One region of the Sphingomonas sp. So64.6b genome, then DNA from elsewhere that is predicted to be linked to it. Evidence: predicted binding sites of a transcription regulator. Region 1 holds the regulator's gene; each other region holds the start of a gene.
What was found. The regulator LexA, encoded in region 1, represses DNA repair genes until DNA is damaged. The targets are predictions, from matches to a motif close to GTTCCNCNCTTGTTCT.
Positions count from the first base shown of each region.

Region 2: a site for LexA is predicted at 3,520-3,535, ahead of G4G27_RS19075 (MmcB family DNA repair protein). Genes of this name have one in related genera too.
Region 3: a site for LexA is predicted at 2,365-2,380, ahead of recA (recombinase RecA). Genes of this name have one in related genera too.
Region 4: a site for LexA is predicted at 1,827-1,842, ahead of G4G27_RS17640 (putative DNA modification/repair radical SAM protein). Genes of this name have one in related genera too.

Region 1 is NZ_CP048817.1:2,079,736-2,087,114, reverse strand. It holds gene G4G27_RS10005 (citrate synthase) at 1-857, opposite strand, end outside; gene gltX (glutamate--tRNA ligase) at 883-2,268, opposite strand; gene G4G27_RS09995 (ComEC/Rec2 family competence protein) at 2,443-4,593, shown strand; gene lexA (transcriptional repressor LexA) at 4,614-5,279, opposite strand; gene G4G27_RS09985 (molybdopterin molybdotransferase MoeA) at 5,337-6,548, opposite strand; gene G4G27_RS09980 (hypothetical protein) at 6,703-7,379, shown strand, end outside.
Region 2 is NZ_CP048817.1:3,995,458-4,002,836, forward strand. It holds gene hutH (histidine ammonia-lyase) at 1-524, shown strand, start outside; gene hutG (N-formylglutamate deformylase) at 521-1,318, shown strand; gene hutU (urocanate hydratase) at 1,315-2,967, shown strand; gene G4G27_RS19075 (MmcB family DNA repair protein) at 2,999-3,445, opposite strand; gene G4G27_RS19080 (cell wall hydrolase) at 3,570-4,226, opposite strand; gene G4G27_RS19085 (DUF1491 family protein) at 4,384-4,725, opposite strand; gene G4G27_RS19090 (PaaI family thioesterase) at 4,722-5,186, opposite strand; gene G4G27_RS19095 (PTS sugar transporter subunit IIA) at 5,176-5,643, opposite strand; gene raiA (ribosome-associated translation inhibitor RaiA) at 5,721-6,308, opposite strand; gene dnaQ (DNA polymerase III subunit epsilon) at 6,360-7,052, opposite strand; gene coaE (dephospho-CoA kinase) at 7,061-7,379, opposite strand, start outside.
Region 3 is NZ_CP048817.1:1,395,478-1,402,856, forward strand. It holds gene G4G27_RS06715 (response regulator) at 1-1,896, shown strand, start outside; gene G4G27_RS06720 (response regulator) at 1,934-2,287, shown strand; gene recA (recombinase RecA) at 2,456-3,550, shown strand; gene G4G27_RS06730 (glutathione S-transferase) at 3,768-4,400, shown strand; gene G4G27_RS06735 (dicarboxylate/amino acid:cation symporter) at 4,468-5,763, opposite strand; gene G4G27_RS06740 (Xaa-Pro peptidase family protein) at 5,863-7,131, shown strand; gene G4G27_RS06745 (diacylglycerol kinase family protein) at 7,128-7,379, shown strand, end outside.
Region 4 is NZ_CP048817.1:3,706,245-3,713,623, reverse strand. It holds gene G4G27_RS17645 (parallel beta-helix domain-containing protein) at 1-373, opposite strand, end outside; gene G4G27_RS24040 (hypothetical protein) at 417-584, shown strand; gene G4G27_RS17640 (putative DNA modification/repair radical SAM protein) at 577-1,824, opposite strand; gene G4G27_RS24355 (hypothetical protein) at 1,950-2,084, opposite strand; gene G4G27_RS17635 (carboxymuconolactone decarboxylase family protein) at 2,247-2,711, shown strand; gene G4G27_RS17630 (sigma-70 family RNA polymerase sigma factor) at 2,770-3,597, shown strand; gene G4G27_RS17625 (hypothetical protein) at 3,624-4,034, shown strand; gene smc (chromosome segregation protein SMC) at 4,326-7,379, opposite strand, start outside.

The sequences.
Region 1 (7,379 bases):
TCCGGAATCCGGTCGACCGTGCCGATCTCGCGCAGCATGTTGAGCGCGGCTTCGTTGGCGCCGCCATGTGCCGGACCCCACAGGCAGGCGATGCCGGCCGCGATGCACGCGAAGGGATTGGCGCCCGATGAACCGGCGAGACGGACGGTCGAGGTCGACGCGTTCTGCTCGTGATCGGCATGAAGGATGAAGATGCGGTCGAGCGCGCGCTCGACCACCGGGTTGACGACATATTCCTCGGCCGGAACGCCGAACGTCATGCGCAGGAAATTGCCGGTGTAGGACAAGGAGTTGTCGGGATAGAGGAAAGGCTGCCCGACCGAATATTTATACGCCATCGCGGCGATCGTCGGCATTTTCGCGATCAGCCGGTGGCTGGCGATCATGCGCTGGCGCGGATCGGTGATGTCGGCAGAGTCATGATAAAAGGCCGACAGCGCGCCGACCACGCCGCACATGATCGCCATCGGATGCGCGTCGCGGCGGAAACCGCGGTAAAAGGTCGCGAGCTGCTCATGCAGCATTGTGTGGCGGCTGATGGTGTAACTGAAATTGTCCAGTTCGGCCTTGGTCGGCAGTTCGCCGTTGAGCAGCAGGTACGAGACTTCCATGAAGCTCGACTGCTTGGACAGTTCGCCGATCGTATAGCCGCGATGGAGCAGGATGCCTTCGTCACCATCGATATAGGTGATCGCCGAATCGCAGCTCGCGGTGGAGGTGAAGCCGGGGTCGTAGGTGAACTTGCCGGTCTGGGCATAGAGCTTGCGGATATCGATGACGTCAGGGCCGACGGTGCCCGGCATCACGGCAAAATCAAGATCTTTGCCGCCGACGCTCAGCTTTGCGGTGTCGCTCATCGATTACGTCCTTTTTCTCTACGGCTCAGGCGGCCATCTGATCGGCGATCCGGCCGAGGCTCTCGTCACGCCCGAGCAAATCGAGCACTTCGAAAATCCCGGGCGAGGTCTTCTTGCCGGTCAATGCCGCGCGTAACGGTTGCGCGACCTGACCCAGTTTCGTCCCCGCCTCCTCGGCAATCTGCCGAACCGCGTCTTCAAGTTTCTCCGTATCCCAGCCGTCGAGCGCGTCAAGCTTGCTATGTGCAAGTGCGAGAATTCTGCGCCCATCGGCGGTCAGAAGATCGGCGGCGGCAGGGTCGATTTCAAGAGGACGGGCGCGGAACAGGAAGGCGGTACCGCTGGTCAGCTCGATCAAATTGGCAGCCCGAGGCTTCAGCGCCGCCATGCTGCGCCGCAAAAGATTGCGCTGTCGAGCGTCGGGTTCGAAGTCCAGCCGGCCGGCGACCATCTCGGCAAGCCGTGCGTCATCGGCGAGCCGGATATAATGACCATTAAGGTTCTCCAGTTTTTTCAGATCGAACCTGGATGGTGATTTTCCGACGCCATCAAGGGTGAACCACTCAACCGCCTGTTCACGGCTGATAATCTCATCGTCACCATGGCCCCAACCGAGCCGAAGCAGATAATTGTTCAGCGCCTCGGGCAGGATGCCGAGCTCGTCACGGTACGAATCGACCCCGACCGCGCCGTGACGCTTGGACAGCTTGCCGCCGTCCGATCCGTGGATCATCGGAACATGGGCGTAGATTGGTTCGGGCCAGCCCATTCCGCGGATCACGCTCAATTGACGGAATGCGTTGTTGAGATGATCGTCGCCGCGAATGACATGCGTCACGCCCATGTCGTGATCATCGACCACCACCGCGAGCATATAGGTCGGCGTGCCGTCCGAGCGCAGCAATACGAAATCATCGAGTTCCGAATTCTGTACGGTGACCGGGCCCTGGACCTGGTCGTTGATCGTCGTGGCGCCGTCCTTCGGTGCCTTGATTCGCACGACGAAAGGCGCGTCCTCCGGTGCTTCGTCCGGATCGCGGTCGCGCCAGCGGCCATCATAACGCATCGGCAGCTTCGCGGCCCTCTGGCTTTCGCGCAGCGCCGTCAGCTCTTCAGCGGTGGCGTAGCATTTATAGGCATGGCCCGAGGCGAGCAGTTGATGCGCGACCTCGGCGTGGCGTGGCGCACGTTCGAACTGGAATATCGCATCGCCGTCCCAATTCAGGTCAAGCCAGGTCATCGAATCGAGAATTGCGTCGATCGCCGGCTGAGTCGAACGCGCGCGATCGGTATCTTCGATGCGGAGCAGGAATTTGCCGCCATTCGCCTTGGCGAATAGCCAGTTGAACAGCGCGGTGCGCGCGCCGCCAATATGCAGGAAGCCGGTTGGCGACGGCGCGAAACGGGTAATGACTTGCCCAAACGCCGGCGCGGCCGCCGAATTGTCGCCCGATGTACCCGGGACGGCGGCATCAGTAATTGCGCTCAAGCGCGCATCCTTTCACACATGTATCAGATGGCCAGTTCAGCCGCCCACGCCCCTAGCACGCGACCTTGGCCGCTTCAAATCGGCCAGGGATGGCATTTGTCCGGTATTCGTAACGCGCTCGAACGCTGGCTCGAAGCGGAGCGCGACCAGCTTATATTATGGTTTCCGGTAGCAGTCGGTGCTGGGGTGACGGCGTGGCTGATGCTGCCTGACCCATCGGCATGGCGCGCCGCTTTGCTCATGGCGGGTGGGGTGGCATTTCTGGCACTCGCGGTTGGGCGCGGCGGCCGGGCGGGAAGGGCGGTCGGCATCGGTGCGCTGGCGGCGGCGCTCGGCTTTTCGCTAATTTGGTTGCGGGCGAGCGACGCCGCCGGAATCGTGCTTACGCGGCCGGTGATCGTCGCGTTCGAGGCGCGGGTCGAGACGATCGAACCGCTGGCGGCGCGTGAACTGGTCCGGCTGCGGCTCGCGCCGATCCAGGTGATCGATCAGCCGACAGATCGAAAGCCGACCAGGCTGCCGGAGCATGTGCGTGTCAACCTGGCCGAGGGCGACGTGCCCGCAGCGCTTACCCGAGGTGCGACGATCCGGTTGAAGGCCCGGTTGATGCCACCGCCCCAGCCGGCGGTGCCGGGCGCCTATGATTATGCGCGGGTCGCCTGGTTTGACGGGATCGGCGGCACAGGGCGTGGCTTCGCTCCGGTCGCGGTGATCGCGGCGGGTGATGCACCCGGCGCTGGCCTACGCGACCGGCTTTCGCGCCATATCCAGACCCGCGTCGAGGGCAGCGCAGGCGGGATCGCCAGCGCGCTTGCAACTGGCGACCAAGGCGCGATCGCCGAGGAGGATGCCGAGGCGATGCGTCGTTCGGGCCTTGCGCATCTGTTGTCGGTCAGCGGCCTGCACATCACCGCGGTGGTGGCGGCGACGATGCTGGTCGTGCTGCGCCTGCTCGCGCTGAGCCCCTGGCTTGCACTGCATTTCCGCTTACCGCTGATCGCCGCGGCGGCCGGTGCCGCTGCCGCGATCGGCTATACGCTGCTTACCGGATCGCAGGTGCCGACGATCCGCTCATGCGTCGCGGCGCTGCTCGTGCTGGCCGCGCTGGCGATGGGACGCGAGGCGATGACCTTGCGGCTGGTTGCGGCGGGTGCGGTAGTCGTATTGTTGCTCTGGCCCGAATCACTCGCCGGGCCGAGCTTCCAGCTGTCCTTTGCCGCGATCACCGCGATCATCGCGTTGCACGAACAGCCGCGTGTGGAATCCTGGTTTGCGCCGCGTGGCGAGCGCTGGATCGCCAAAATCGGCAGGGGGCTGGGGTCGCTGATCCTGACCGGGTTGGCGGTGGAATTTTCGCTGATGCCGATTGCGTTGTTCCACTTCCACAAGGCAGGCTTTTACGGTGCGCTGGCCAATATCGTCGCGATTCCCTGGACCACGTTCGTCGTGATGCCGCTGGAAGCGCTGGCGCTGTTGCTCGATACCGCCGGCCTTGGCGCACCTTTGTGGTGGCTTACCGATCATTCGCTCAACCTGTTGTTATGGCTGGCGCGGACGACCGCCGGTTTGCCAGGATCGGTCGCGGCGCTGCCTGCCATGCCCGCCGGCGCCTATGCGCTGATGGTCCTGGGCGGATTATGGATTGCCTTGTGGCGCACGAGATGGCGGCGGCTCGGGCTCGCCCCGCTTGCGATCGGAATCTTGTGGGCCTTGACGACGCCGGCGCCCGATCTGCTGGTCACTGGCGATGGGCGCCACGTCGCGATCCGCACGACGAATGGCGGGCTGGCACTGCTGCGTGACCGGGTCGGCGACTATACGTCGGACATGCTCACCGAAAATAGCGGGGTCGATGGCGAGCCGCTGCTGCTGGCCGATCAGCCCGACGCGCGGTGCAATCGCGATTTGTGCCTGACCGAGCGGCGTATCGGCAGCCGAACCTGGCGCATCCTCGCCACGCGCAGCGCCTATCTGGTGCCGGCGGGCGAATTGATCGCGGCATGCAAGGGCGCGGATATCGTGGTCAGCGAGCGGCGCTTGCCCATGGCCTGCACACCGCGCTGGTTGAAGCTCGACCGGCCGACGCTGGCGCAGACCGGCGGTGTTGCGATCACATTGCAGGATGCCGCGGTCCGCACCGTATTCAGCCCGGCCGACGCGCATCCCTGGGTGGTGGCCGGTAAGTTACCCGCCGGCAGACTGGCACGAAGACGCTTTGACCGACGCACTTCCTCCCGTTCGCCCTAACCCGTCAAAGGGTTCGCCGGTCAATCGTAACGGCGCAGAAGCCCGGCGAGTTTACCCTGAACGCGGACCTGAGCGGGCGAATAACGCTGCGCATCATAGGCGCGGTTGGCCGGATCGAGCCGAACCATCGCACCTTCGCGGCGGAAATATTTGAGCGTCGCTTCGCTGTCGTCGATCAGGGCGACGACGATCTCCCCATCGCGCGCCGTATCGGCGCGGCGGATCAATGCATAATCGCCATCGAGGATACCCGCCTCGACCATCGAGTCGCCCGACACTTCGAGCGCATAATGTTCGCCACCACCGAGCAATGCGGCGGGGACAGCAAGCATCGAACTGCCCTCGAACGCTTCGATCGGCACGCCGGCGGCGATGCGGCCGTGCAACGGGATCTCGATCACATCGTTGGCGGGTTCGGGCAGGATGCGGATATTGGCCGGCGCAGCAGGCGTTTTCCGTGCAACATCGCCGCGTTCCGGCACCTTCAGCACTTCCAACGCACGGGCGCGATTGGGCAGGCGGCGAATGAACTGGCGTTCCTCGAGCGCGCTGATCAGGCGATGTACGCCCGATTTCGATTTGAGATCGAGCGCCTCTTTCATTTCTTCGAACGAAGGCGACACGCCGGTTTCGGCGAGACGATCACTGATGAAGCAGATCAGCTCATGCTGTTTGCGCGTTAACATCCGAAATTCCTCCGTCGGAACAGACTGGGAACGTTGTCGCAATGTTCCCCCGGCTTGTCAAGCGATGCGCAGGGTGTCGACGATTTCTCCTGCAGCTGCGGCCGGCGCATGCGGCGCGCGAACGATCAGACAGTCGGCGCGCGCGAGGGTGCGCAGCATCGACGAGTCCTGGATTGTCGAGGCAAAGACCCGGCCATCACGCGTTTCCGCGCGCAGAAAATCCTGGCGATGGTCATTGGCGGCGAGAGCTTCGCCGAGCATCGCCGGCGTGGTGCGCGGCAGCGGATCGGCCGCGCCACTCATCGCGGCGATCAACGGGCGCAGGAACAGGGTTGCGGTGACGAAGGCGGACACCGGGTTGCCAGGCAGGCCGAGCACGACCGTTTCACGGAGCCGCCCCGCCATCATCGGTTTCCCCGGGCGCAGCGCGAGGCGCCAGAAATCGATGCTACCTCCTGCGGCCTCAAGCGCGGGGCGGACGAGATCATGGTCGCCGACCGACGCGCCACCGGTGGTGACGAGGATATCCGCATCGACCCGGCTCAGGGCCGCGGTCATCACGTCGAGACGATCGGGGAGAATACCGAGATCGATCACCTCGACCGGCAAGTCGGCGAGCATCGCGGCGAGCATCACGCCATTGGATTCGGGAAGGCCCGCGCTATCGATCGCTGCGCCGGGCGCGGTCAATTCGTCGCCGGTCGCATTGATCGCCACGCGGATAGGGCGGCCGACCTGAAGCGCGCCATACCCCCCGGTCGCGGCAACTGCGATACGCGCCGGCGTGAGACGTTCGCCACGCGCCACGAGGATGTCGCCAGTCGAGAAGTCGAGCCCCTTCAAGCGAGTATTGCCGCCGAGCCGGCGGGGGCCTTCTCCGGCTAACGTCACTATATCGCCGTCGCGTGCGACCTCCTCCTGGACCATCACCGTATCCGCGCCTTGAGGCATCGCCGCGCCGGTAAAAATGCGGGCGGTTTCGTTCGCACCGACGGTGCCGGGGAACGGTCGGCCGGCGGCGCTCTCGCCGACCAGCGTAAAAGGGCCGGGCAGATCGGCGAAGCGGATCGCGTAACCGTCCATTGCCGAGAGGTCGGTGGTTGGCTGAGTTCGTAAAGCGACGATGTCGGCCGCTGCCCAGCGATTTGCGGCGGCGCGTAGCGGCATGGTTTCGCTGGAAACGCGGGGCGCGAGCGCGAAGAGGCGCGATTGCGCTTCGGCGAGGGGGAGAAGAGCAGGCGGGTTCACACGCGGTGATGTACCCGGCATGCTGCGCCCGCGTCCACCATGCTGAACGAGGAAAAGCCGAACAAGTATAAGCCGCTGCGGTCGCACCGACTCTCCGATGAACGGTCGTGCCACGCCGGGTTCAGGAACATTGCGCCATGGTGCACGCTTTGGGGGGCACCAGGAGTTGGATGCCATGACCAAGCGAATACACCTCAACCGCCTGTCTCCAGGCGTTCGTCAGGCCAGTGCTGCAATCGCCATTGCGGCGTCGCTGATGCTTGCCGGATGCAATCCCAAGGCCGCGACCGAGGACAAGGCGGCCTATCAATTGCCCGACCTGCCCGCGACGCTGCCGCTCGCGGCTGGCGATGCGACGACGATCCGCCCTGCGGCGGCGATCGCCTCGCTTCCCAAGGCACGCCCGATCAGGGCGGTGCAGCTGGCCGATCCGGGCCAATCCTATGCTTATGCCGACGATGCCTGGGGTTTTGCCGATGCGCTCGGCGACGCGCCGCCCGATTACGGCTTCGACTATGATGATGTCGAGCCATGGGCGTGGCAGGGTTATGACGATTCGATCGCCTTTGCCGAGCCGATCGATGACGGATACCGCTATTATTATTATCGCCCCGGCGCCGATTCGCCTTATTTCGTGCGCGATGGCGATTATGGCTATGGCTATGACGATGGTCAGCTGGCCGTGGTCTATGCCGCCGGCGGCGGGGTTCTGCCCTATGCCTCTTATGGACCGCGTCAGGATTATGCCGCGCGCTATTATGAGCGCGGCCGCAATCTCTATCGATCGTCGCGTCAGCGCCGCCCGGTGATCGCCGCCAATTGGGCCGAACGCCGCGATGCCATTGCGGTCGC
Region 2 (7,379 bases), 1.9 Mb from region 1:
TCGCCGCCGATATGATCGCGCTGGCCTTGTGCGAGATCGGCAGTCTGGCCGAGCGGCGCATCGCCATGCTGGTCGACCCGGCCTTGTCGGGCCTGCCTGCCTTCCTGACGCCGCACCCCGGCCTCAACTCCGGTTTCATGATCCCGCAGGTGACCGCGGCGGCTCTGGTCTCGGAGAACAAACAGCGCGCTTATCCGGCGAGCGTCGATTCGATCCCGACCTCGGCAAATCAGGAGGATCATGTGTCGATGGCGGCGCACGGCGCAAGGCGGTTGTGCGAGATGGCGGCCAATGTCGATATGGTGCTGGCGATCGAGCTGCTTGCCGGCGCGCAGGGTTGCGATTTCCACGCGCCGCTGGTGTCGAGCCCGCCGATCGAGGCGGTGCGCGGCCTGCTTCGCGCGCAAGTCCCGACGCTGGAAGAGGATCGCCACATGGCGCCCGATATCGAGGCTGCCGCTGCGCTGCTCCGCTCGCCGGCCTTGCTCGATGCGGTTGCGGCCTTGCCGGGCCTCGCGCCGTGAACTGGCTCCATGTCGAGCGGCGCGATGCGCCGCTGATCCTGGCCTTTCCCCATGGCGGCAGTTTGATCCCAGACGATCTGATCGGACAGTTTCGGTCGCCCTGGTGGGCGATCCGCGATGCGGACTGGCATATCGCGGCGCTTTATGACGGGCTCGCCGAAGCGACGACGATCCGCACCGATATCTCGCGCAGCGTGATCGACTGCAACCGTCCGCCATCGGGTGTGTCACTTTATCCCGGTCAGGCGACCACCGGCCTTTGTCCGATCGACACGTTCGATGGTGAAGCGCTTTATCGCGACGGCGAGATGCCCGACATCGACGCACGCCGCGTGGCGTATTTCACCCCCTATCATGACGCGATCGAGGCGGAGATCGCGCGGCTGCGCGCGCTGCATCCTTGGGTCGTGGTCTATGATTGCCATTCGATCCGCAGCGTCATCCCGCGCTTGTTCGACGGCGAGCTGCCCGAATTGAATATCGGCACCGATAATGGCGTGACCTGCGATTCCACACTGAGCGATGCGGTGGTCGCGGCCTGTGGCGAGCGGTCGCATGTACTCAATGGGCGTTTCCGCGGCGGCTGGACCACGCGTCACTATGGTCGTCCGGCCAACGGCGTGCACGCGATCCAGATGGAAATCGCGATGCGCGCCTATCTCGATGAGCCCAAGGGCGAGCCCGACGAGTCCAACTGGCCACCGACCTGGACTCCCGATCGCGCCGCTCCCTTGCGCGCCGACTTGGCCAATATCCTCACCGCCGCCCTGACTTTTGCGAAAGGCCCCGCATGACCCGCCTCGACAATCAGCGTCATATCGTCGCTCCGACCGGCCCCGAGCTCAGCGCGAAAAGCTGGCTGACCGAGGCGCCGCTGCGCATGCTGATGAATAATCTTGATCCACGGGTGGCGGAGAACCCGCAGGAACTGGTTGTTTATGGCGGCATCGGTCGTGCCGCGCGCGACTGGGAGAGTTTCGACCGGATCGTCGAGGCGTTACGCCGACTGGGCGATGAAGAGACTTTGCTCGTCCAGTCGGGCAAACCGGTCGGTGTGTTCCGCACCCACCGCGACGCGCCGCGTGTGCTGATCGCCAATTCGAACCTGGTACCGAAATGGGCGACCTGGGAGCATTTCCACGAACTCGATCGCGCCGGACTGATGATGTACGGCCAGATGACTGCCGGCAGCTGGATCTATATCGGCAGCCAGGGGATCGTGCAGGGAACCTACGAGACATTCGTCGAGGCGGGCCGCCAGCATTATGGGGGCGACCTGTCGGGTCGCTGGATACTGACTGCCGGGCTTGGCGGCATGGGCGGTGCACAAACGCTCGCCGCGACCATGGCGGGCGCGTCGTGCCTCGCGGTCGAATGCCAGCCGAGCCGGATCGAGATGCGGTTGCAGACGGGCTATCTCGATTGCATGACCGAAAGCCTGGATGAGGCGCTGGAGATCGTCACCACCGCAAAATCGCCAATCTCGGTCGGGCTGCTCAGCAATGCGGCGGATATCTATCCCGAACTCGCGCGGCGTGGCGTTCGCCCCGATCTCGTCACCGACCAGACTTCGGCGCATGATCCGATCAACGGTTATTTGCCGCAGGGCTGGACGCTGGAACGCTGGATGGCCGAGCGCCAGAACGATCCGGCCGCGGTGGCGCGTGCCGCCAAGGCATCGATGGCGATCCATGTCCGCGCCATGCTCGATTTCTGGAAAGCCGGCGTGCCGGTGGTCGATTATGGCAACAATATCCGCCAGGTCGCGCTCGATGAGGGCGTGACCGACGCCTTCGCCTTTCCCGGCTTCGTCCCGGCCTATATCCGTCCGCTTTTCTGCCGGGGTGTCGGACCATTCCGCTGGGTCGCGCTGTCCGGCGACCCCGAGGATATCTACAAGACCGACGCCAAGGTGAAGGAGCTGTTGCCCGACAACACGCATCTGCATCGCTGGCTCGACATGGCGCGCGAGCGGATTCACTTCCAGGGCCTGCCGGCGCGGATCTGCTGGGTCGGGTTGGGCGATCGCCACCGGCTCGGCCTCGCCTTCAATGAAATGGTCGCATCGGGCGAGTTGAAGGCGCCGGTCGTGATCGGCCGCGATCATCTTGATTCAGGTTCGGTCGCCAGCCCCAACCGCGAAACCGAAGCGATGCGCGACGGGTCCGACGCGGTGTCGGACTGGCCCTTGCTCAATGCGCTGCTCAACACCGCTAGTGGTGCGACCTGGGTGTCGCTGCATCATGGCGGCGGGGTCGGCATGGGATATTCGCAACATGCCGGCATGGTCATCGTCGCCGACGGCACGCCCGAAGCAGCGGCACGGTTGGGACGCGTATTGTGGAACGACCCGGCGACCGGCGTGATGCGCCATGCCGATGCCGGGTATGACGATGCGATCGATTGCGCGCGAACGATGGGCCTGGATTTGCCGGGGCTTTGAGGCGGAAGAGGGTTCGCGCCGAAACGCGAGATCAGAGCATCGCCCCTGCTTCGGGATCGATCATGCCGATCAGGCGCCGACCCGCGCGCCGTGCGAATGCCAGGGTGCAGCGCTTGCGTGTGGCGGCGGGCAGGGGATCGGTATGCGCCTCGCGCACGATCTCCGCATCGTAGCGATCGGCGATGATGATTCCCGTACGCGCGGGCAGAAACGCTTCGCCATCAAGCGGCGTGGCATCGAATCCTGCGGGAATCGCCCAGTAGAAACGGTCGCAACAGCCGAGATAGTCGGTCCATTTGCCGTCGCCGAGCAAATCGGCGCGCGACACCTTGACCTCGACGATGAGGATTTGCCCACGCGAATCGATCGCCATCAGGTCGGCGCGTCGGCCACCGTCGAGCGGTACTTCCGCCATCGCGACCAGATCATGCCGCAATAGCATCCGCACCGTCCCGCGACACACATCGGCGGCGCACATCGGCGATCCGGGCGTATCGACACAGGGATCGGGCAAAACAGACTGGGGAGGGCGCTGCAGCATCCTCCCGATCTAGAACAATAGGCGAACGGAATAAAGCCCCAAGGGCTTCAGGCGTTACGACTTAGCGATAGAAGACGTGATTGCCGATCGACGCGACCTTGCTCATCCGCCAGCCCGGCGAGACGCGACGAGCGTGGAAATACAGCGCATTGGCCGCGGGGCTGTCCCAATGATCGGCCATGGCGACCTGCGCCACGGCGACTGCGGTGCGGAATTGCTTGTTGTTGGCAATCGTCGGAATGTGACCGCCGCGCACGAACGAGAATTGTCCGCGCTGGGTCACGACCGAGCACACCGATTTCGGAAAACGGCCCGACTTGGTGCGATTGAGGATAACTTCGGCGACCGCGAGCTGCCCGGTAAGCGATTCGCTCTTGGCCTCGAAATAGATCGCGCTGGCCATGCAATTCAGATCGCCCTGGATTGTCTCGGGCGCATCCTGGTCGGCAACGGCTGCGGCGAGGCTGGGATATTCGACGTCGTCGGTCGTAGCGACAGGCACTTCAGGATCGGAAGCAGGCGTAGATTTGGTCGCGGGCAGCGGCTCGATAGCCGGAATCAGCGCCGAATTTTCGGCAGCAGGTGGAACGGATACGAGCGACGGTGCGTTTACCGTGCGATCCAGTTCAAAGGCGAAGCCCGGTGTGCTGACGCCGATAAGTGCGGCGATTCCGAGCGACATCGCCGCAAGTGCTGCGGCGCGTTGAAAAAACGACATTCAATCTTCGAACTATGCGGTTGGTGCGTGGCACGACAAGCTCGATCTTCAAGCTGTCGCCCAGGCTGCCCCCCGACTGCGTAATCGAACGGATCGCACCCGCTTCGACACAACGCATTTGACAGAGATGGCGCTATCTTTGTGCAGCGCAACAATGTCAATCGTCGAGGATCGTTTCAGCGGCGAACCGTTCGGCAAACGGGATGTCCAGTTCGATCACCCACAGATCCGGATCGCGCGATCGCCTGCGTTGCCAATATTGCTCGATGCCGCCCGGCTTATCGGCCTCCTCACGCGCGGATTCGATCAACTCGATCGACCCCTCCGGCCCGATTCCTCGTTCCAGCGCGCGAGGATTTCGGCCATTTTCCAGTGCGATAATCAGAATCGCGCCGGCTTGGTCATCACCCCGCGCGAGCAACATGCCCATCCCGCCAGCGTCGTTGACCCGACGCAGCAGCGCGCTGACCAGGATCCCGCTGGGCAGCCGCCCGCTCATGGGGCGGGACGATATCCGGGCAAGCTGGCAAGCGCGACACGCGAGCGCATGAAGGTACCGGTGCCGCGCGCCGCCTCCTCGCCATCGGCATCGATCAACCGCGCCTCGGCGACGAAGACACGGCGCTGACCGCTGACCCAGCGCCCTTCCGCAGTCACCGGCCCCGCCTTGAGCGGACGCGTGAACAACAGATTGAACGCCGTGGTGAGCAGGAAGCGATCAGTAACCATGCTGTTTGCGGCATAAAAGGCCGCGTCGTCGAGCATCTTGAAATAGCTCGTGCCATGCGCCGCACCCGCAGCATGATAATAACGCTCGTCGATCAGGAAATGGATTCTTGCCACGCCGCTTGCAGGAATTTCCAAGGTCGATTCGAACAGCTGGTTGATCGGTGCTGCGGCATAAAGCGCCTCAAGCGCTTGGAAATGCGCCTCCGCCCCGCTCACTGCTTCAGGCAGCATCGCGCTCTTCGTCTTGCGTGAACAGGGCATAAAGCGCGTCGGTCGATGCCGCGCCACGCAATTTGGCGACGAAACCCCGGTCGCGCAGCCGCCGGGATACGCGCGCCAATGCCTTCAGGTGCGTCGCCCCCGCATCGGGTGGCGAGAGCAGGACGAACACCAGGTCGATCGGCAAATCATCGATCGCCTGAAACTCGACCGGCTGCGTCAGGCGCACGAACAGGCCGACAACATGTGACAATCCGGCAAGCTTGCCGTGCGGGATGGCGACGCCGCCACCGAAACCGGTCGAGCCCAGTTTCTCGCGCGCCGACAGCGCATCGGCGATCGCCTTCGCATCAAGCCCATGATTTTCGGCAAGAATCGCCGCCGCCTGTTGCAGCAACGATTTCTTGGTTGCCGCCACCATTCCCTGGACCACGTCCTCGGGCAGCAGCAAATCGCTGAAATCGTTCATCATTGTCCCTGAATCGCCTTAGCGTCACGCCCCCGCGTTCGGCGCGCAATAGCGCCGAACGCGGGCCGTTGAAAGCCTCAGGCCGAGCGGTGCGGTTCGACCCAGCCGATGGTGCCGTCGCCACGGCGATAAACCATATTGTACGCACCTGATCCGCTGTTCTTGAACAGCAAGGCGGTGGTGTTGCGCAGGTCAAGCATCATCACTGCGTCGGATACGCTGGCGTCGGGCACATCGACCCGCGTTTCGGCAACGATCAGCGGGAAATCCGCCGCCTCGACCTCATCTTCGGACTCGCGGAACACCGTATAGCCAGCATTGTCATAGGCGCCATTCTCGGCTGCGCCATTCGCCGCCCCGGCCGAATGGCGGTCCTTCAACCGGCGCATATAACGACGCAGCTGCTTTTCGATCTTGTCGGCCGCGCCGTCAAACGCGACATGCGCGTCCTTGCCATTGTTCGTGCCCTTAAGCACCAGGCCGTGCATCACGTGCGCGACGATATCGCAGGTGAAGCCGTTATCATGCGGACCCTTGCCAAAGGTGACATGCGCCGAAATCGCGCGCGAAAAATATTTGGTGGCAATGCCCTGGAGCCGATCATCGACATGGCTTTTCAGCGCCTTGCCGGTGTCGACCTGGTGGCCCGATACCCGGATTTCCATGAGCATTCTCCTTATTGGGGCCATCCAATCTGGGTGGATCCCGCTACCGCGTCAACCTGACGCCTCAAGCCGCCAAAGAGGATTGGCGATCTTTTCAATAAACGCCGCATGACGCGCAAGTTCCGCATCGCTCGCTTCGAATAGCCGCGGTGGACGTATGATCGCGGGTGCCGCCGCCGGCACGAAGCTGATCTGCTCCTCGATCGTCTCGCTGACCAGGGTCAGTCCGATCTGACGGCCGCCGGTCAATTCGACATAAACCTGCGACAGCAATTGCGCATCGAGCAGCGCGCCGTGCAGCACGCGATGGCTGCGGTCGATGCCATAACGACTGCACAGCGCATCGAGGCTGTGCTTGGCGCCCGGATGCCGCGTGCGCGCCATCGCAACGGTATCGACCATTCGATTCATATCGATCGGCGCCCGCCCGCATTTCAGCAGCTCGCCATTGAGAAACCCGAAATCGAAACCGGCGTTGTGCGCGATCAACGGGCAATCACCGATGAACTCGATCAGCGCTTCGGCCTGGTGTGAAAAAAGCGGTTTGTCGGCGAGAAAGGCGTCGCCCAGTCCGTGAATCCGTTGCGCCTCGGACGGCATCGGCCGCTCCGGATTGAAATAGGCGTGGAAGGTGCGCCCGGTCTCAACCCGATTGACGATCTCGACACAACCGATCTCGACCATGCGGTCGCCATTGTCGAAGCTGAAGCCTGTGGTTTCGGTGTCGAAGACGATCTCGCGCATGCGGCTGATTATCGACCTTCGGGACCGATCAAGCAAGCGATCACCGCATCGACCGCAGCGCGCGTCTCAGCGAGCGAACCGCCCGTCGGAATGACATAGTCGGCGCGCGCGCGCTTCTCCGCATCGGGCGTTTGACGCGCGAGAATCGCATCGAGCCGGTCGGCATGCATGCCCGGCCGAGCGAGTACACGGTGGCGCTGGATATCTGTCGGCGCGCTGACCACGACCACCTTGTCGACGCGCGATTCGCCACCGGTTTCGAACAACAAAGGAATGTCGAACACGACAAGCGGCGCAGCGGAATTTTCGGCGAGGAATGCGGCACGC
Region 3 (7,379 bases), 680 kb from region 1:
GGCGCCGAGGGGCTCGACCTCGCCACCTCGGTCGAGGGAATGATCGGCGGCCCGACTGGAGACCGGCTCGCCGCTGCGGGGATCATGACCGCGCTGATCGGGCCCGACGGGCGCATCCGTTCGGCCAACCGCGTGTTCCGCGCGCGCGCGATGGGGCATGAGGAAGGGGCGATCGCCGGGCGTGATTTCGCTCGCTTCCTGATCACCGACAGCCATGGCCTGGTGCGTTTCGAACGCGAAGGCCTGACCGGCGTGCCGCTGCGTGTGCTGCAGATACCCTTTCTCGAAGGCGAAGACGCGCCGATGCTTGTCGCGCTGCTCGATGACGAGGGCGGCGGCGACACCCCGGCGATTGGCGGTAGCGCATCGGCGCATGTGCGCAGCCTGGTCAGCCTCATGCCGTTCGGCATGGCGCTGGTCGATCGCGATGGCCGCTTCATCCAGATGAACGACGCGTTCGCACGTGCGGCGCAGGTCGATGCCGCGGCGCCGCCGCTTTATCCCGGCGACCTGCTGGTGCGGGAGGACAAGGGTGTGGTCGCCGACGCGATCCGGCGCTTTGCCAATGGCGCGACGCATTCGACCGACCTTGCGGTACGGTTGAAAGATCATCCCGACGAACCAGTCGCTTTGTCGATCGCCGGCGCGCGCGGCCTGGGCGATGCTGCGGTGCTGCTCAGCCTCAAGGACAATGGCGAGGAAACCCGGCTCAAGCGCGAAGTTGCGCAGGCGACCAAGATGCAGGCAGTGGGCCAGCTTGCCGGCGGCGTCGCGCATGATTTCAATAATATCCTGACCGCGATCATCGGGCATTGCGACCTGATGCTGATGCGCCATACCCCTGGCGACAGCGATTATGACGACATCCAGCAGATCAGGGCGAATTCGAATCGCGCCGCCAGCCTGACTCGCCAGTTGCTCGCCTTTTCGCGTCAGCAGACGTTACGGCCGCAGGTGCTGCAACTGCCCGATGTCATTTCCGAAGTCTCGAACCTGCTCAAGCGCCTGCTCGGCGAGACGGTCGCGCTGACCGTCAAGCATGGCCGCAATCTGGGGCCAGTGCGCGCCGATCCCGGCCAGCTCGAACAGGTCGTGGTCAACCTCGCGGTCAATGCGCGCGATGCGATGCTCGCGCGCGACCCGCGCGGCGGTGGCACATTGTCGATCCTGACCAAGTCGGTCTCCATTGCGGATGTGCGCAAGATGGGCTCCGACATCCTGCCGATCGCCGATTATATCGCGCTCGAGATCGCCGATACCGGCAGCGGTATTCCGGCCGATATCTTGCCCAAGATCTTCGAACCCTTCTTCACCACCAAGGAAGTGGGCAAGGGGACGGGACTCGGGCTCTCGACCGTCTATGGCATCGTCAAGCAATCGGGCGGCTATATCTTCGCCGACAATAACAAGGGCGGGCCTGGCGCGGTTTTCACCATCTATCTGCCGGTCCATACCGCGAGCGGTGTCGTCGAAGCGCCACCACCGGCCGCGGCGCGGGCCGTGCCGAAAGACAAGCCGGCCGATCTATGGGGTACCGGCACGATCCTGTTGGTCGAAGACGAAGACATGGTCCGCGCGGTCGCCGAGCGCGCGCTGACTCGCCAGGGCTATACCGTGCTGACCGCGGAACATGGCGAGGCCGCGCTGGAAGTGCTGGCGCGCAGCGAGAAGCCGGACCTGCTCATTTCCGACGTGATGATGCCGTTGATGGATGGTCCGACCATGGTCCGACATGTTCGCGAGCGTTATCCCGATCTGCCGATCCTGTTCATGTCGGGCTATGCCGAGGAGACGCTGCGCAAGTCGATCGACCTCGACAATGTCCAGTTTCTCGCCAAGCCCTTCTCGGTGCAACAGCTTGCCGAAGCCGCTCGTAGCGTTTTGACAGCGAAATAACTTGGCGCGATGATCGGCCTGCGGCTAAAGCCGCGACATGAGCTCACCGCAGCATATCCTCATTGTCGAGGACGAGCCCCTTATCGCCATGATGCTTGAGGATTTCCTCGACGTGCTGGGCAAGCAGCTGGCCGGCAGCGTGGATAATGTCGCCGATGCGCTGGCGCTGATCGAAGCGGGTGGAATCGACGCGGCGATTCTCGATGTGAATCTGCGCGGTGGGGAAAAGAGTTTTGCGATTGCCGATGCGCTGGCGGGAATTGGTGTTCCGTTCGTTTTCGCCAGTGGCGGAAGCGGTGAAGCGATAATCGAGGAGCATCGCGAACGTCCCAGATTGGCCAAACCATTCACCATGGATGGCGTCGCCAAGGCACTGGAAGCGCTTAACTAATTGTCCTGCCGGTCATGCGCCACAATTCGGCAACCTTGATTTCATGGGCGTTCCATAACGGCTCCAACAAATTTTATGTTCCGCTCTTGTTCTATGAGAACAAACGCGATACAAGGCCTTAACACGCATTGAATGCGTGGCGGTATAGGTCTAGCGGCGGAGGCTCCAATGGCGGCGAACTTGAAGGTCATCGACAGCAAAATGGCAGTTTCCAACGATAAGGCGTCGACTGAGCGCCAAAAGGCGCTCGACGCAGCACTCGCGCAGATCGATCGCGCGTTCGGCAAGGGTTCGGCAATGCGGCTCGGCTCGAAAGAGACGATGCAGGTTGAGGTGATCTCGACTGGCTCGCTCGGGCTCGACATCGCGCTCGGCGTCGGCGGTCTGCCGCGTGGCCGGGTGATCGAGATTTACGGCCCGGAAAGCTCGGGCAAGACCACGCTCGCGTTGCATGTCATCGCCGAAGCACAAAAGGGCGGCGGCACCGCGGCGTTCGTCGATGCCGAGCATGCGCTCGATCCGGTCTATGCCAAGAAGCTCGGCGTCAATATCGACGAGTTGATCGTGTCGCAGCCCGACACTGGTGAGCAGGCGCTTGAGATTGTGGATACGCTGGTCCGCTCCAACGCGATCGACGTGCTGGTGATCGATTCGGTCGCCGCTCTCGTGCCGCGTGCCGAAATCGAGGGCGAAATGGGCGACAGCCATGTCGGCCTTCAGGCTCGCCTGATGTCGCAGTCGCTGCGCAAGCTGACCGGATCGATCAGCCGTTCGCGCTGCATGGTGATCTTCATCAACCAGCTGCGCATGAAGATCGGCGTGATGTACGGTAACCCCGAAACGACGACCGGCGGCAATGCGCTGAAATTCTACGCCAGCGTCCGTCTCGACATCCGTCGCACCGGCCAGATCAAGGATCGCGACGAGATCATCGGCAACACCACCCGGGTGAAGGTCGTCAAGAACAAGGTCGCGCCGCCGTTCAAGCAGGTCGAATTCGACATCATGTACGGCCAGGGCGTGTCCAAGATCGGCGAAATCCTCGATCTCGGCGTCAAAGCCGGGCTGGTCGAAAAATCGGGTGCCTGGTTCTCCTATGACAGTGTCCGCATCGGTCAGGGGCGTGAGAATTCGAAGACCTTCCTCAAGGAAAATCCGGAAATGTGCGACCGCCTCGAAAAGGCAATCCGCACGCGCACCGACAAGGTCGCCGAAGAAATGATGGCCGGCCCCGAACCAGAGGATGACGGCGAGGAGATGTAAGCCCTCCCTCTCCCGACGGGGAGAGGGACGGTATCACGATCCCGCCAGTTTCAAGTCGGCGTCCCGCGCGTCGCAAACACATGGGAAGGCCCGCCTGTTATGGCGGGCCTTTCGCGTTTCATCGGCATTTTCGGGTGGCGCTTTCGGCCGGAAAGCTGATCCGCTCGACATCGTCTCGCAAGCCGCTAGCGTGCCGGCAAAGCAGGAGAGGACTGCCATGACCATCATTGTCCATCATCTCGAAAACTCGCGCTCGCAACGTGTCCTGTGGATGCTTGAAGAACTCGGCCTGCCCTATGAGATCAAGCGTTACGAGCGGAACAAGGCGACCATGCTCGCGCCGCCCGAACTCAAACGCGTCCACCCGCTCGGCAAATCGCCGGTCATTGAGGACACAGAGGCTGGTGTGACGATCGCCGAAACCGGCGCGATCGTCGAATATCTGGTCGAAAAGGCCGATGGAAAGCTCGGCCCATTGGCGCATCGCGATTCAGTGCTGCGCTACCGTCATTTCCTGCATTATGCCGAAGGCTCGATGATGCCGCCGCTGCTGCTCAAGCTGGTGCTCGCGCGTATCCCGCTGTTCGGGAAAAAGGCGATGAAACGCATCCAGCCGATGATTGATGTCCATCTCGACTATGTCGAAGCCGAACTCGCCAACCGTCCCTGGTTTGCCGGCGACGAGATGACCGCGGCGGACATCATGATGAGCTTTCCGCTCGAAGCCGCGCGCAGCCGTGCCGGGCTCGACGCCTCACGCCCGGCGACGATCGCCTGGCTCGACAAAATCCACACCCGCCCGGCCTATCAGGTCGCGCTGGAGAAGGGCGGGCCCTATGCCTATGCCTGATCGCTAATAGGATTGCGCAAACTCACCCACCCGTTCTCGAAAGGACGGGTGGGGTAGATACACTGCCCTAGCCCGACAGGCCCTTGGACGGCGCATGGGGTGGTTCGACCTCGGCCGGTTCGCGCGGATCGAGATCGCCTTCCCATTTCGCCACGACACTCGCCGCGACGGCATTGCCGATCACATTGGTCGCCGACCGCCCCATGTCGAGGAAGTGATCGACCGCGAGGATCAGCAACAGGCCGGCCTCCGGAATCTTGAACATCGGCAGGGTGGCGGCGATCACCACCAGGCTGGCGCGCGGCACGCCGGCAATACCTTTCGACGTGACCATCAGCACCAGCAACATGGTGATCTGCTGTCCCAGGCTGAGGTCGATGCCATACGCCTGGGCGATGAACAGCGACGCGAAGGTCATGTAGATCATCGAGCCGTCGAGGTTGAACGAATACCCCAGCGGCAGCACGAAACTGGCGATCTTGGGCGGGACGCCGAACCGGTCGAGTGCTTCCAGCGTGCGCGGATAAGCCGCTTCCGACGATGCGGTCGAGAAGGCCAGCAGCAAAGGCTCGCGGATATAGCGCACCAGCAGCCCGGTACGCTTGCCGATGAACAGGAAGCCGATGCCGATCAGCAGTGCCCACAAGGTGAAAAGACCGATGTAAAAAGTGCCCATGAAATAGGCGAGATCACCGATCACGCCCGGCCCGCGTTCCGCCAATGTGCTCGCCACCGCTGCGAAGACCGCGATCGGGGCGAAGCGCATGACGTAATTGGTCACCTGCAGCATTACCGCGGCGAGCGCCTCGACGCCCCTCACCAACGGCGCGGCCTTTTCACCGATTGCGGTGATCGCGACACCGATGAACAGCGAGAAGATAACGATCTGCAGGATCTCGTTATCGGCCATCGCCTCGATACCGGAGGCCGGCACGACATGCGTGACGAACTTGGCGAGGTCGAACGCGCTCTGATCGATCCCGCTCGCCGCGGTCGCGGCCGGGATCGCCAGATTCAATCCGACGCCGGGCTGGAAGATATGGACGAGGATTAGGCCGAGCGTCAGCGACAACAGGCTGGCGCAGAGAAACCAGGCGACCGATCGCAGCCCGACCCGGCCGAGCGCACCCGTGTCGCCCATATGAGCGATACCGACGACCAGCGTGGCGAAGACCAGGGGCGCGATGATCATCTTGATCAGGCGCAGGAACAGCGTGGTGACGATCGAGAGATAATACGCGATGTTCTTGAGTTCCGCCGTTGCGGCGGGGGTGCCGTCATCGATCCAGGCGTTGAGCGCCCAGCCGACCACCAGGCCCAGCACCAGCCCGATCAAGATATACCATGTAAGGCGCTTGGCCATGAACCTCTCCGAGAAACGATTGCCGATAGGGAAGGGTATTGCGGCCGCGCGGTCAAGGACCGTATCGCTTGGTCGGTATCGGGTAAGCAAAGGACGATCATGATTCAGCGGCCATTTTCGATCGATCGACGCGGCCTGCTGGCCGGTGCAGCAGCGCTGCCGCTGCTTGCGACACCAGCAATCCTGCGCGCGGCCGAACCTGATTTGTCGGCGCTGTCCGACATAACCGGCGCCACCCGGCCGATCGATACGGCCGAGCGCAACACGCGCATCGCCCGGGCACAGGCCTTGATGAAGGCCAATGGCATCGGCGCGATGTTGATCGAATCGGGATCGAGCCTGATCTATTTCACTGGCGTGCGCTGGGGCCGCAGCGAACGGCTGACCGCGGTGGTGATCCCGGTCGAGGGCGATCCGTGCATCGTCACGCCGTTCTTCGAGGAACCGTCGATCCGCGAATCACTGGGCATCGCGGCCGATGTCCGGGTGTGGCAGGAGGATCAGGATCCGCTCGCGGTCGTCGCGGGTTTCCTAAAGGATCGTAAGCTGAGTGCCCGTCCGATCGGGATCGAGGAAACGACGCGTTATTTCGCGGTCGACGGGCTGGCGCGCGCGCTGCCCGGCGCGAAGATCGTGTCGGCCAATCCGGTGGTGCGCGGCTGCCGGCTGGTCAAGACACCGGCCGAGATCGCGCTGATGCAGGCCGCGACCGACGTGACGATCGCGGCCTATCGCTGGACCGGGCCGCGCATCGAAAAGGGTATGACCAATACCCAGGTCGGCGCGCTGATGAACGCGGCGACGCGCAAACTTGGCGGCAGTCCCGAATTCGCGCTGATCCTGCTCGGCGAGGCTGCCGCTTATCCGCACGGCAGCGGTAAGCCGCAGATCGTCACCGAAGGCGAAGTCGTGCTGATGGATTGCGGTTGCACCGTGCAGGGCTATCAGTCGGACGTGTCGCGCACGTTCGTGTTCGGGGGGGCGAGCGCCGAACAACGCAAGGTATGGGATCAGGTCCGCAATGGACAGGCGACCGCGTTCGCCGCGGCAAAGATCGGCGTGCCGGCAGGACAGGTCGATGACGCAGTGCGCCGCTATTATGCCGCCAATGGCTATGGCCCCGACTATCAACTTCCTGGCCTGTCGCATCGTACCGGACACGGCATCGGCATGGACGGTCATGAACCGGTCAACCTGGTACGCGGCGAAAAGACGCCGCTGGCGGTCGGCATGTGTTTTTCCGACGAGCCGGGCCTTTATCTGCCGGGCAAGTTCGGCGTCCGGCTGGAGGATTGCTTCCACATGACCGCGACCGGGCCGAAATGGTTTTCGGTGCCGCCGACGTCGATCGACAAGCCGTTCGGATGACCGACGCTATACCCGTCCTGATCAACAGCGCTGGCGGCACCGCCGCGAGCAAGGGCGATGCGCTTGCCGGTGAGGTTCGTACGGCGTTCGCCACGGCCGGCTTGCAGATCGACTTGCGCCTGCTCGATGCGGAAGGTTTGCGCGACGCGGTCAAGGAATTGAAGGGTGAGCGGCTGATCGTGGTCGGCGGTGGCGACGGCACATTGGGATGCGCAGCGCGGATCCTGGTCGAGCGCGGCGAAGGGACC
Region 4 (7,379 bases), 1.6 Mb from region 1:
TCTTGTAGACGATCCGGTCGGCGCCCTTGGTCTTGATCCCGTCGCCCTTCGAATCCTCGACCGCGAAGCCCCGCAGCACGACATCGTCGGATGTGACGAGCAAACCCTCGCCCGCGCCCAATTGACCCTTGAAGCTGAGGATCGTCTTGTCCGGTCCGGCACCGCGCACGGTAACCTTATCGACATCGAGCGACAGGCCGTCGGTCAGCTCGAAGCGCCCCGCGCCGATCTCGATCACGTCGCCCGGCGTCGCCTCGATCAGCGCACCCTGCAGCCGCGACTGCGCATCGGCGCCGGGTGCGACAGTGACGGTCTTGGCCAGCGCGGGCGATGCAATGATCGCTAGCGCCGCAAACGGCAGGATAAGCTTCATGGTATAGCTCCTCTATTGTCATGCGCGGGTTCGGCCCACGTCGATGACGATCATTTTTCAGACCGAACCGGAGCCTTTGGCTCTGACCAATTCCGCATCCGTGCCGACATGTTCCGGCATCGGCAAAAAACCTAGCGATAACTATTTTATGGTCAATAGCCTATTTCGGCGGGCCGGGCGCCGCCGCGGCTTGCCGGCCATGATCAGTTGAAAAGCTCCATCTGTTTCGGCTTCGGCGTGACAATCGTCTTCAATCCTGCCTGATCGGTCAGCGCGCCGGGGCGCCAGTCGTCGGCGATCAGGAACGGGCGCATCTTGACGATCGACACAGTCAGCCGACCGATATCCTCGAGCCGAAGCCGGCGCCAGCGCCGCGCGGTGAGAATCGAATTGACCGCCTTCACCCCCAGTCCGGGAACGCGCAGCAACATTTCGCGCGGTGCGCGGTTGACATCGACCGGGAACGAACCGCGGAATTTGAGCGCCCAGGCAAGCTTCGGATCGATGTCGAGCGGCAGCATGCCGGTCGCCTCATCGGTCGCCGCGACGACCTCACCCGGGGCATAGCCGTAGAAACGCATCAGCCAGTCCGACTGATACAAGCGATGTTCGCGCATCAATGGCGGTCGCTGCAGCGGCAGGATCGCGCTGGCATCGGGAATTGGCGAAAAGGCCGAATAATAGACCCGCCTGAGCCCGAAGCGGTCGTACAATGTGGATGCCTTGCGCACGATGTCGCCATCGGTCGCCGCGTCCGCGCCGACGATCATCTGCGTCGATTGCCCGGCCGGCGCGAATTTTGGCGCGGAGCGGTATTTTCGGCTCGCATCGGCGGTATCGATGATCGCCGATTTCATGTCGGTCATCGCACTCTCGATGCGCATCTCGGATTTTTCCGGCGCGAGCCGTTTGAGACCGCTCGCGGTCGGCAATTCGACATTGATCGAAACGCGATCGGCATGGAGCCCGGCCTGACGCACCAGCTCGGGGTCGGCGTCGGGGATCGTCTTGAGATGAATATAACCGCGAAAATGGTGATCTTCGCGCAAGCTCCGCGCGACCTCGACGATCTGCTCCATCGTATAATTGGAGGAGCGGATGATTCCGGAGGAAAGAAACAGCCCCTCGATATAATTGCGCCGGTAAAAGGCGAGGGTGAGCTGCACCACTTCCGGCGCGGTGAAGCGCGCGCGGCGCACATTGCTGCTCTTGCGGTTGATACAATAATGGCAGTCGAAGATGCAGCTGTTGGTCAGCAGAATCTTGAGCAATGAGATGCATCGGCCATCCGGCGCATAGGCGTGGCAAATGCCCATGCCGCCATCGGTCGAGCCGAGCCCGTTGCCGTCGCGCGAGCTGCGCTTGACCGTGCCCGATGAGGCGCATGACGCATCATATTTGGCCGCGTCGGCGAGGATTTCGAGCTTTTTCTGAACGTCGAGCTGCGCCATATGTTCGACATATGTTCTTGCGGCACGCAAGTCGACTGATCGATATCAATCAGGCCATATTTTTCAGTATGGTCAATAGTTTGGCGTCGCGGCCGGCGACGCGGACGCGCGCCGGCCCGACCGGGTCAGATCGGCGAGACGCCGAAATATTTGAGAGCGCCCAACGCCACCAATAATACGGCGATGGCGATGATGATATTGGCGACGTTGAAAGTGCTGCGTTCGACGACGACGCGTTCGTCACTCCGGACTTCAGGCATGATCGTTCCTCCATTGTTACGGAGTGAAAACCATCGATAGGTGCAACTGTTCCGGATTGGCCCGACGACAAAGGCAGGATCTTTTTCCGCGGGGCATGTCACACCGGGCTTTGCTATCTCGTCTTGGATACGATGGTGCATGGTGCACTGATGGAGAAGATCATGACTCCCCGTATCAAGAACCCGTTCAAATCCGCTCCCGACGGGATCAAGGCGATGATGGCGCTTGAGGCAAGCATCCAGGCCAGCGGCCTCGACCATACGCTATGCGAGCTGGTCAAGATGCGCGCGTCGCAGATCAATGGCTGCGCCTATTGCCTGCACATGCATGCGACGGATGCGCGCGCGCATGGCGAGACCGAGATGCGCCTCTACCTGCTCAACGCATGGCGCGAATCGCCGCTGTACAGCGATCGCGAACGTGCCGCGCTGGCCTGGACCGAGGCACTGACCCGGGTTGCCGATACCGGCGCGCCGGATAGCGACTTCGCGCCGCTTGCCGAGCATTTCGACGAGGCCGAGCAGGTCCAGCTGACGCTGCTGATCGGCGCGATCAATCTGTGGAACCGGCTGCAGATCGGATTGCGCGCGGTGCACCCGGTGGATGCGGCGCGTGTCGCGGCCTGATCGCGTCACCGACCCATTCGAGGCGCAGCGGCCGCGGTTGCTGCGCCTCGCCTATCGCATGCTCGGCTCGGTCGGCGAAGCCGAGGATGTGGTGCAGGACGCCTGGCTGCGCTGGCGCCGGTTCGACGGTGTGGTCGATCATCCCGCCGCCTTTCTGTCGCGGATCGTCACGCGGCTGTGCCTCGATGTCATGAAATCGGCGCGGGTGCGGCGCGAAACCTATGTCGGCGAATGGCTGCCCGAACCGCTGTTCGATCCGGCCGAGGAAAACGAGCCCGCCGACGACCTGACCATGACGCTGATGCTGGCGCTCGAACGGCTGTCGCCGCTGGAGCGGGCGGCATTCCTGCTCCACGACGTGTTCGGCGTCGCGTTGAACGACGTCGCGACGACGCTCGATCGCGATGCGGGCGCGGTGCGCCAGCTCGCGGTGCGGGCGCGCAAGCATGTCCATGACGCGCGTCCGCGCTTCCCGGTCGACCAACAGGAAGCCGACCGCATCGCCGAAGCGTTCTTCACCGCGTCGCGCAGTGGCGACACCAAGGCATTGCAGGCGCTGCTCGCGGACAATGTCGTGCTGCATTCCGACGGCGGCGGCCGTGTCCTCGCCTTCCGCAATCCGATCATCGGCATCGATCGCATGCTGCGCCTGTTCGCCGGCCTGTATCGCAAGTTCGGCGAACAGGGGATGGTGATGATCCGCCCGGTGTGGATCGACGGCCTGCCCGGTTATGTCAGCAGCGAGCGCGGCGAAATCCTGCAGACCACCGCGCTGGCGATCGAAAACGGCCGGATCGCGGGCATTTATGTCATGCGCAATCCCGACAAGCTGAAACATGTCGCACTGGCGCTGGCCACCGAGGGGCAGTCCGGATTGCCGCATTGACCGACCATCAAAGGACAATCCGAGCCATGAGAATGCCCTGCATCGTCGTTGCGACACTCCTCGGACTGGGCATGGCGGCAAATGGCATGTTCATGCTCGCCGCGCCGCTCGACTGGTATTTCGCGGTGCCGGGAGTGACTTCGACCGGCGCGTTCAATCAGCATTTCATCCGCGATATCGGGATCATCTTCGTGATGACCGGTGGCGCCTATATGGTGGGTGCGTTCCGCACCGATTTGCGTCTGCTGCTCTGGGCGATGGCGACGATCTGGTATTCGGGCCATGCGCTGTTCCATTTGTGGGAGATCGCGGTCGGCATCTGTTCGCCTTCCGCCTTCCCGCGGGATTTTCCCGCGGTGACGCTGCCCGCGCTGCTCGGCATCGGGCTGACGGCGTGGAGTTATGCCGAGAGCCGGCGCCGCCGACGCGCGGCCTGACTGCGGCAATACCGTTCCAGCGATAAGAAAGAGCGAGCCAGACGAGTCCGGCAACGACTGTCAGACCAGATGCTGCGCTATGGTTGAATCGCCGCCCGGCGAGCGAGCGAATGGCGGGAGATATAGGACACCGGTAATGTTCCGTTTCGCCGCCGCCGTCACAATGAAGAACTGAAATTCCTTTCGATATATCAAGTGTTTATATAAATCTGACGGCGGAAGGCAGCGCTTCGGTCCAAAGGAGATATAGGACATCCAACATGGACCGAACGCGATTCGGGGTTGCGCGCGCTATTCCGCCGCCAACAGGTTTTCCGCGCCGCCGAGATCGACCGAGACCAGCCGGCTCACGCCCTGCTCGATCATCGTCACGCCGAACAAGCGGTGCATGCGGCTCATCGTCACGGCATTGTGCGTGACGATCAGGTAACGCGTCGCGGTTTCGCGGGTCATCGCATCGAGCAAGTCGCAGAAACGCTCGATATTGGCGTCGTCGAGCGGGGCGTCGACTTCGTCGAGCACGCAGATCGGCGCCGGGTTGGTCAGGAACAGGCCGAAGATCAGCGCGACCGCGGTGAGCGCTTGCTCGCCGCCCGACAACAGCGTCAGCGACTGAAGTTTCTTGCCCGGCGGTTGCGCCATGATCTCAAGACCCGCCTCAAGCGGATCGTCCGAATCGATCAGCTCAAGATGCGCGCTGCCGCCGTTGAACAATGTGGTGAACAGGCGACGAAAATGCCCGTCGACCGCCTCGAACGCGGCAAGCAGGCGTTGCCGCCCCTCGCGGTTGAGCGTGCCGATCGACCCGCGCAGCCGGTTGACCGCCTGGCCGAGCTCGTCGCGCTCGGCGCTGTTGCCAATGCTCGCGGCTTCCAGTTCGGCCAGTTCGCTTTCGGCGACGAGATTGACCGGGCCGATCCGCTCGCGCTCCAGCGTCAGCCGTTCATGTGCGCTTGATTCCTCGGTCGGGCTGCGCACCGTATCGACCGGGAAACCGACCCGCTCGGGCAGCACCGGGGCGGGGCATTCGAAACGCTCGCCCGACAGCCGGCCCATCTCGACCCGGCGCAGCTCCTGATTTTCCGCGCGCGCCGCCGCACCGGCGCGCGCTTCGCGTGCCTCGGCCAGCGCCTCGCCGGCGAGGCGGGCCACGGCATCGGTCTCACGCAAAATCCCTTCGGCCTCGCGCTCGACCCCCTGCGCGGTCTCGGCCTCGGCGCGCGCCGTGCCATGCGTCGCGTCGAGTGCGGCGATGTCCTTGTCGAGCGTGTCGGGCCGGTCGGCGAGTGTTTCGGCCTCGGCGGTCAATTCGCCCTCGCGCTTGTCCATGTCGCCGATGCGCCGAGCCGCCTCACCGGCGCGGGCGCGCCAACCCTTGGCTTCGCCGGTACCGCTCGCCAGCCGGTCGCGATCCTGCGCGATGGCGCGTTCAAGCCCGGCGCGTTCGGCGCGCGCGGTCGCCACCGCGGTGCGCCGGGTTTCCGCCTCGCCCGACAGCGTGGCGACGCGGTCGCGGGTCGCGCTGCCGTCGGGCAGCGCCGCCTTGTCGCGCATCGCGCGGTCGAGTTCGGCTTGCGCCTCGGCCAGTTCGGCGGCGATGCGCTGGCGCCGCGATTCGAGATCGGCGCGCTGCGTCTCGATCCGTTCCAGCGCGGCCGCCGCCTTGTCTTCGGCGCGCCCAGCGTCGCGCGCGCTGGTTTCGGCGGCTTCGAGGACGCGCCGCGCATCGGCCGCGGCGCGGCGTGCCTCGGTGATCGCTTCGTCGATCCGGCCCAGTTCGCCATCGGCCGAATCGACCGCGCGCACCGCGGCGGGCCGCGCCGATTCGATCGTGCGCAACCGGTTCATCCGTTCGAGCCGCTCGGCCGCCGCCGCACCACCTGATTTGGCGACATAACCGTCCCAGCGGCGCAATATGCCGCCCATCGTCACCAGCCGCTGGCCGACCGCAAGCGGCTGGCCGTCATCGCTGTCCGCGACGACGATCTGCGCCAGGCGCCGGGCCAGAGCGGGTGGTGCGGCGACATGCTTGGCGAGCGCGACGGTGCCGGCCGGTGGAGACGGATCGCCGGGCAGCGTTTCGGCGCCGGCCCAGAAGCGCTCGGCTGACGAATCGAGCCCGGTTTCGAGATCGTCGCCCAGTGCCGCGGCGAGCGCGCGTTCATAACCCGGATCGGCGCGGACCTGATCGAGCAGTCGTTCGCGCCCGCTCGCGCGCGTCGCCTTGACCAGTGCCGCCGCTTCGCTGTCGAGCGCGGAGAGTTCGGCATGAGCGGCCGCGCGCGCCGATTGCGCGCGGTCGCGCTGGTCGATCGCCGAGCGCTCACCGGCATCGGCGCGGGCCAGTGCGGTGCGTGCCGATTCGGCGTGGCGCAGCGCCTGGGCGCGCGCCTCGGCGGCGCGGGTCCGTTCGGCGAGCAATGGCGCGGCATCGCCCAGCGCGGCGCCCTCCGACGTCACGCGCAAGAGGTCGCGCTCGCTCCGCTCGACCCGCGACCGGCCCGCCGCCAGCGCTGCCTCGGCCACGCGCGCCTCGGCGGCTTCGCTTGCCTGTGCCGCGAGCGCCTGGGCCAGTGCGACCTCGGCATCGCGCGCGGCGCGTTCGGCTTCGGCCAGCACGGTATCGAGTTCGGGCGTGCGCCTGGTCGCCTCGGCGATGCTGGCCTCAAGCGTTTTGGCTTCCTCGGCCAAGCGCGCCAGTGCCTCGGCCGCATCATTGGCCAAAGCGCCTTCTCGCGCGCGGTCGTCGATCAGTCGGGCACGGTTGTCGGCCAGTTCGGTCAGCCGCCGTTCGATCGTCGCCTTTTCGGTGCGCAGGCTGGCGAGCCGGTGGCCCGCCTCGCTCGCCCGGTCGCGCGCGGCGAGCGCAGCGGCGCGCGCCGTCGCCAGGCGATCGGTCGCCTCGGTTTGATAGGCGGCGGCGGCGCGTTGTTTTTCCGCCGTCTCGCTCACCCGCGTTTCGGCCAGCGCGGCCTCGGCCTTGGCCGCATCCGCCGCCGCCGCCGCATCGCGCCAGCGGGCGAAGATCATGCGAGCTTCGGCGACACGGATTTGATCGGACAAGGTGCGGTAGCGTTCGGCCTGACGCGCCTGGCGTTTCAGTGCGGCGGCGCGCGCGTCCTGATCGGCGATGACCTCGTCGAGCCGGGTGAGATTGGCTTCGGTCGCGCGTAGCTTCTGCTCGGCGTCCTTGCGCCGGACATGCAGGCCGGCAATGCCCGCCGCCTCTTCGAGCATCGCGCGGCGCTCGGCCGGCTTGGCCGAGATGACCGCGCTGATCCGGCCCTGACTGACCAAAGCGGGCGAATGCGCGCCGGTCGCCGCGTCGGCGAACAGCAGCGCGAC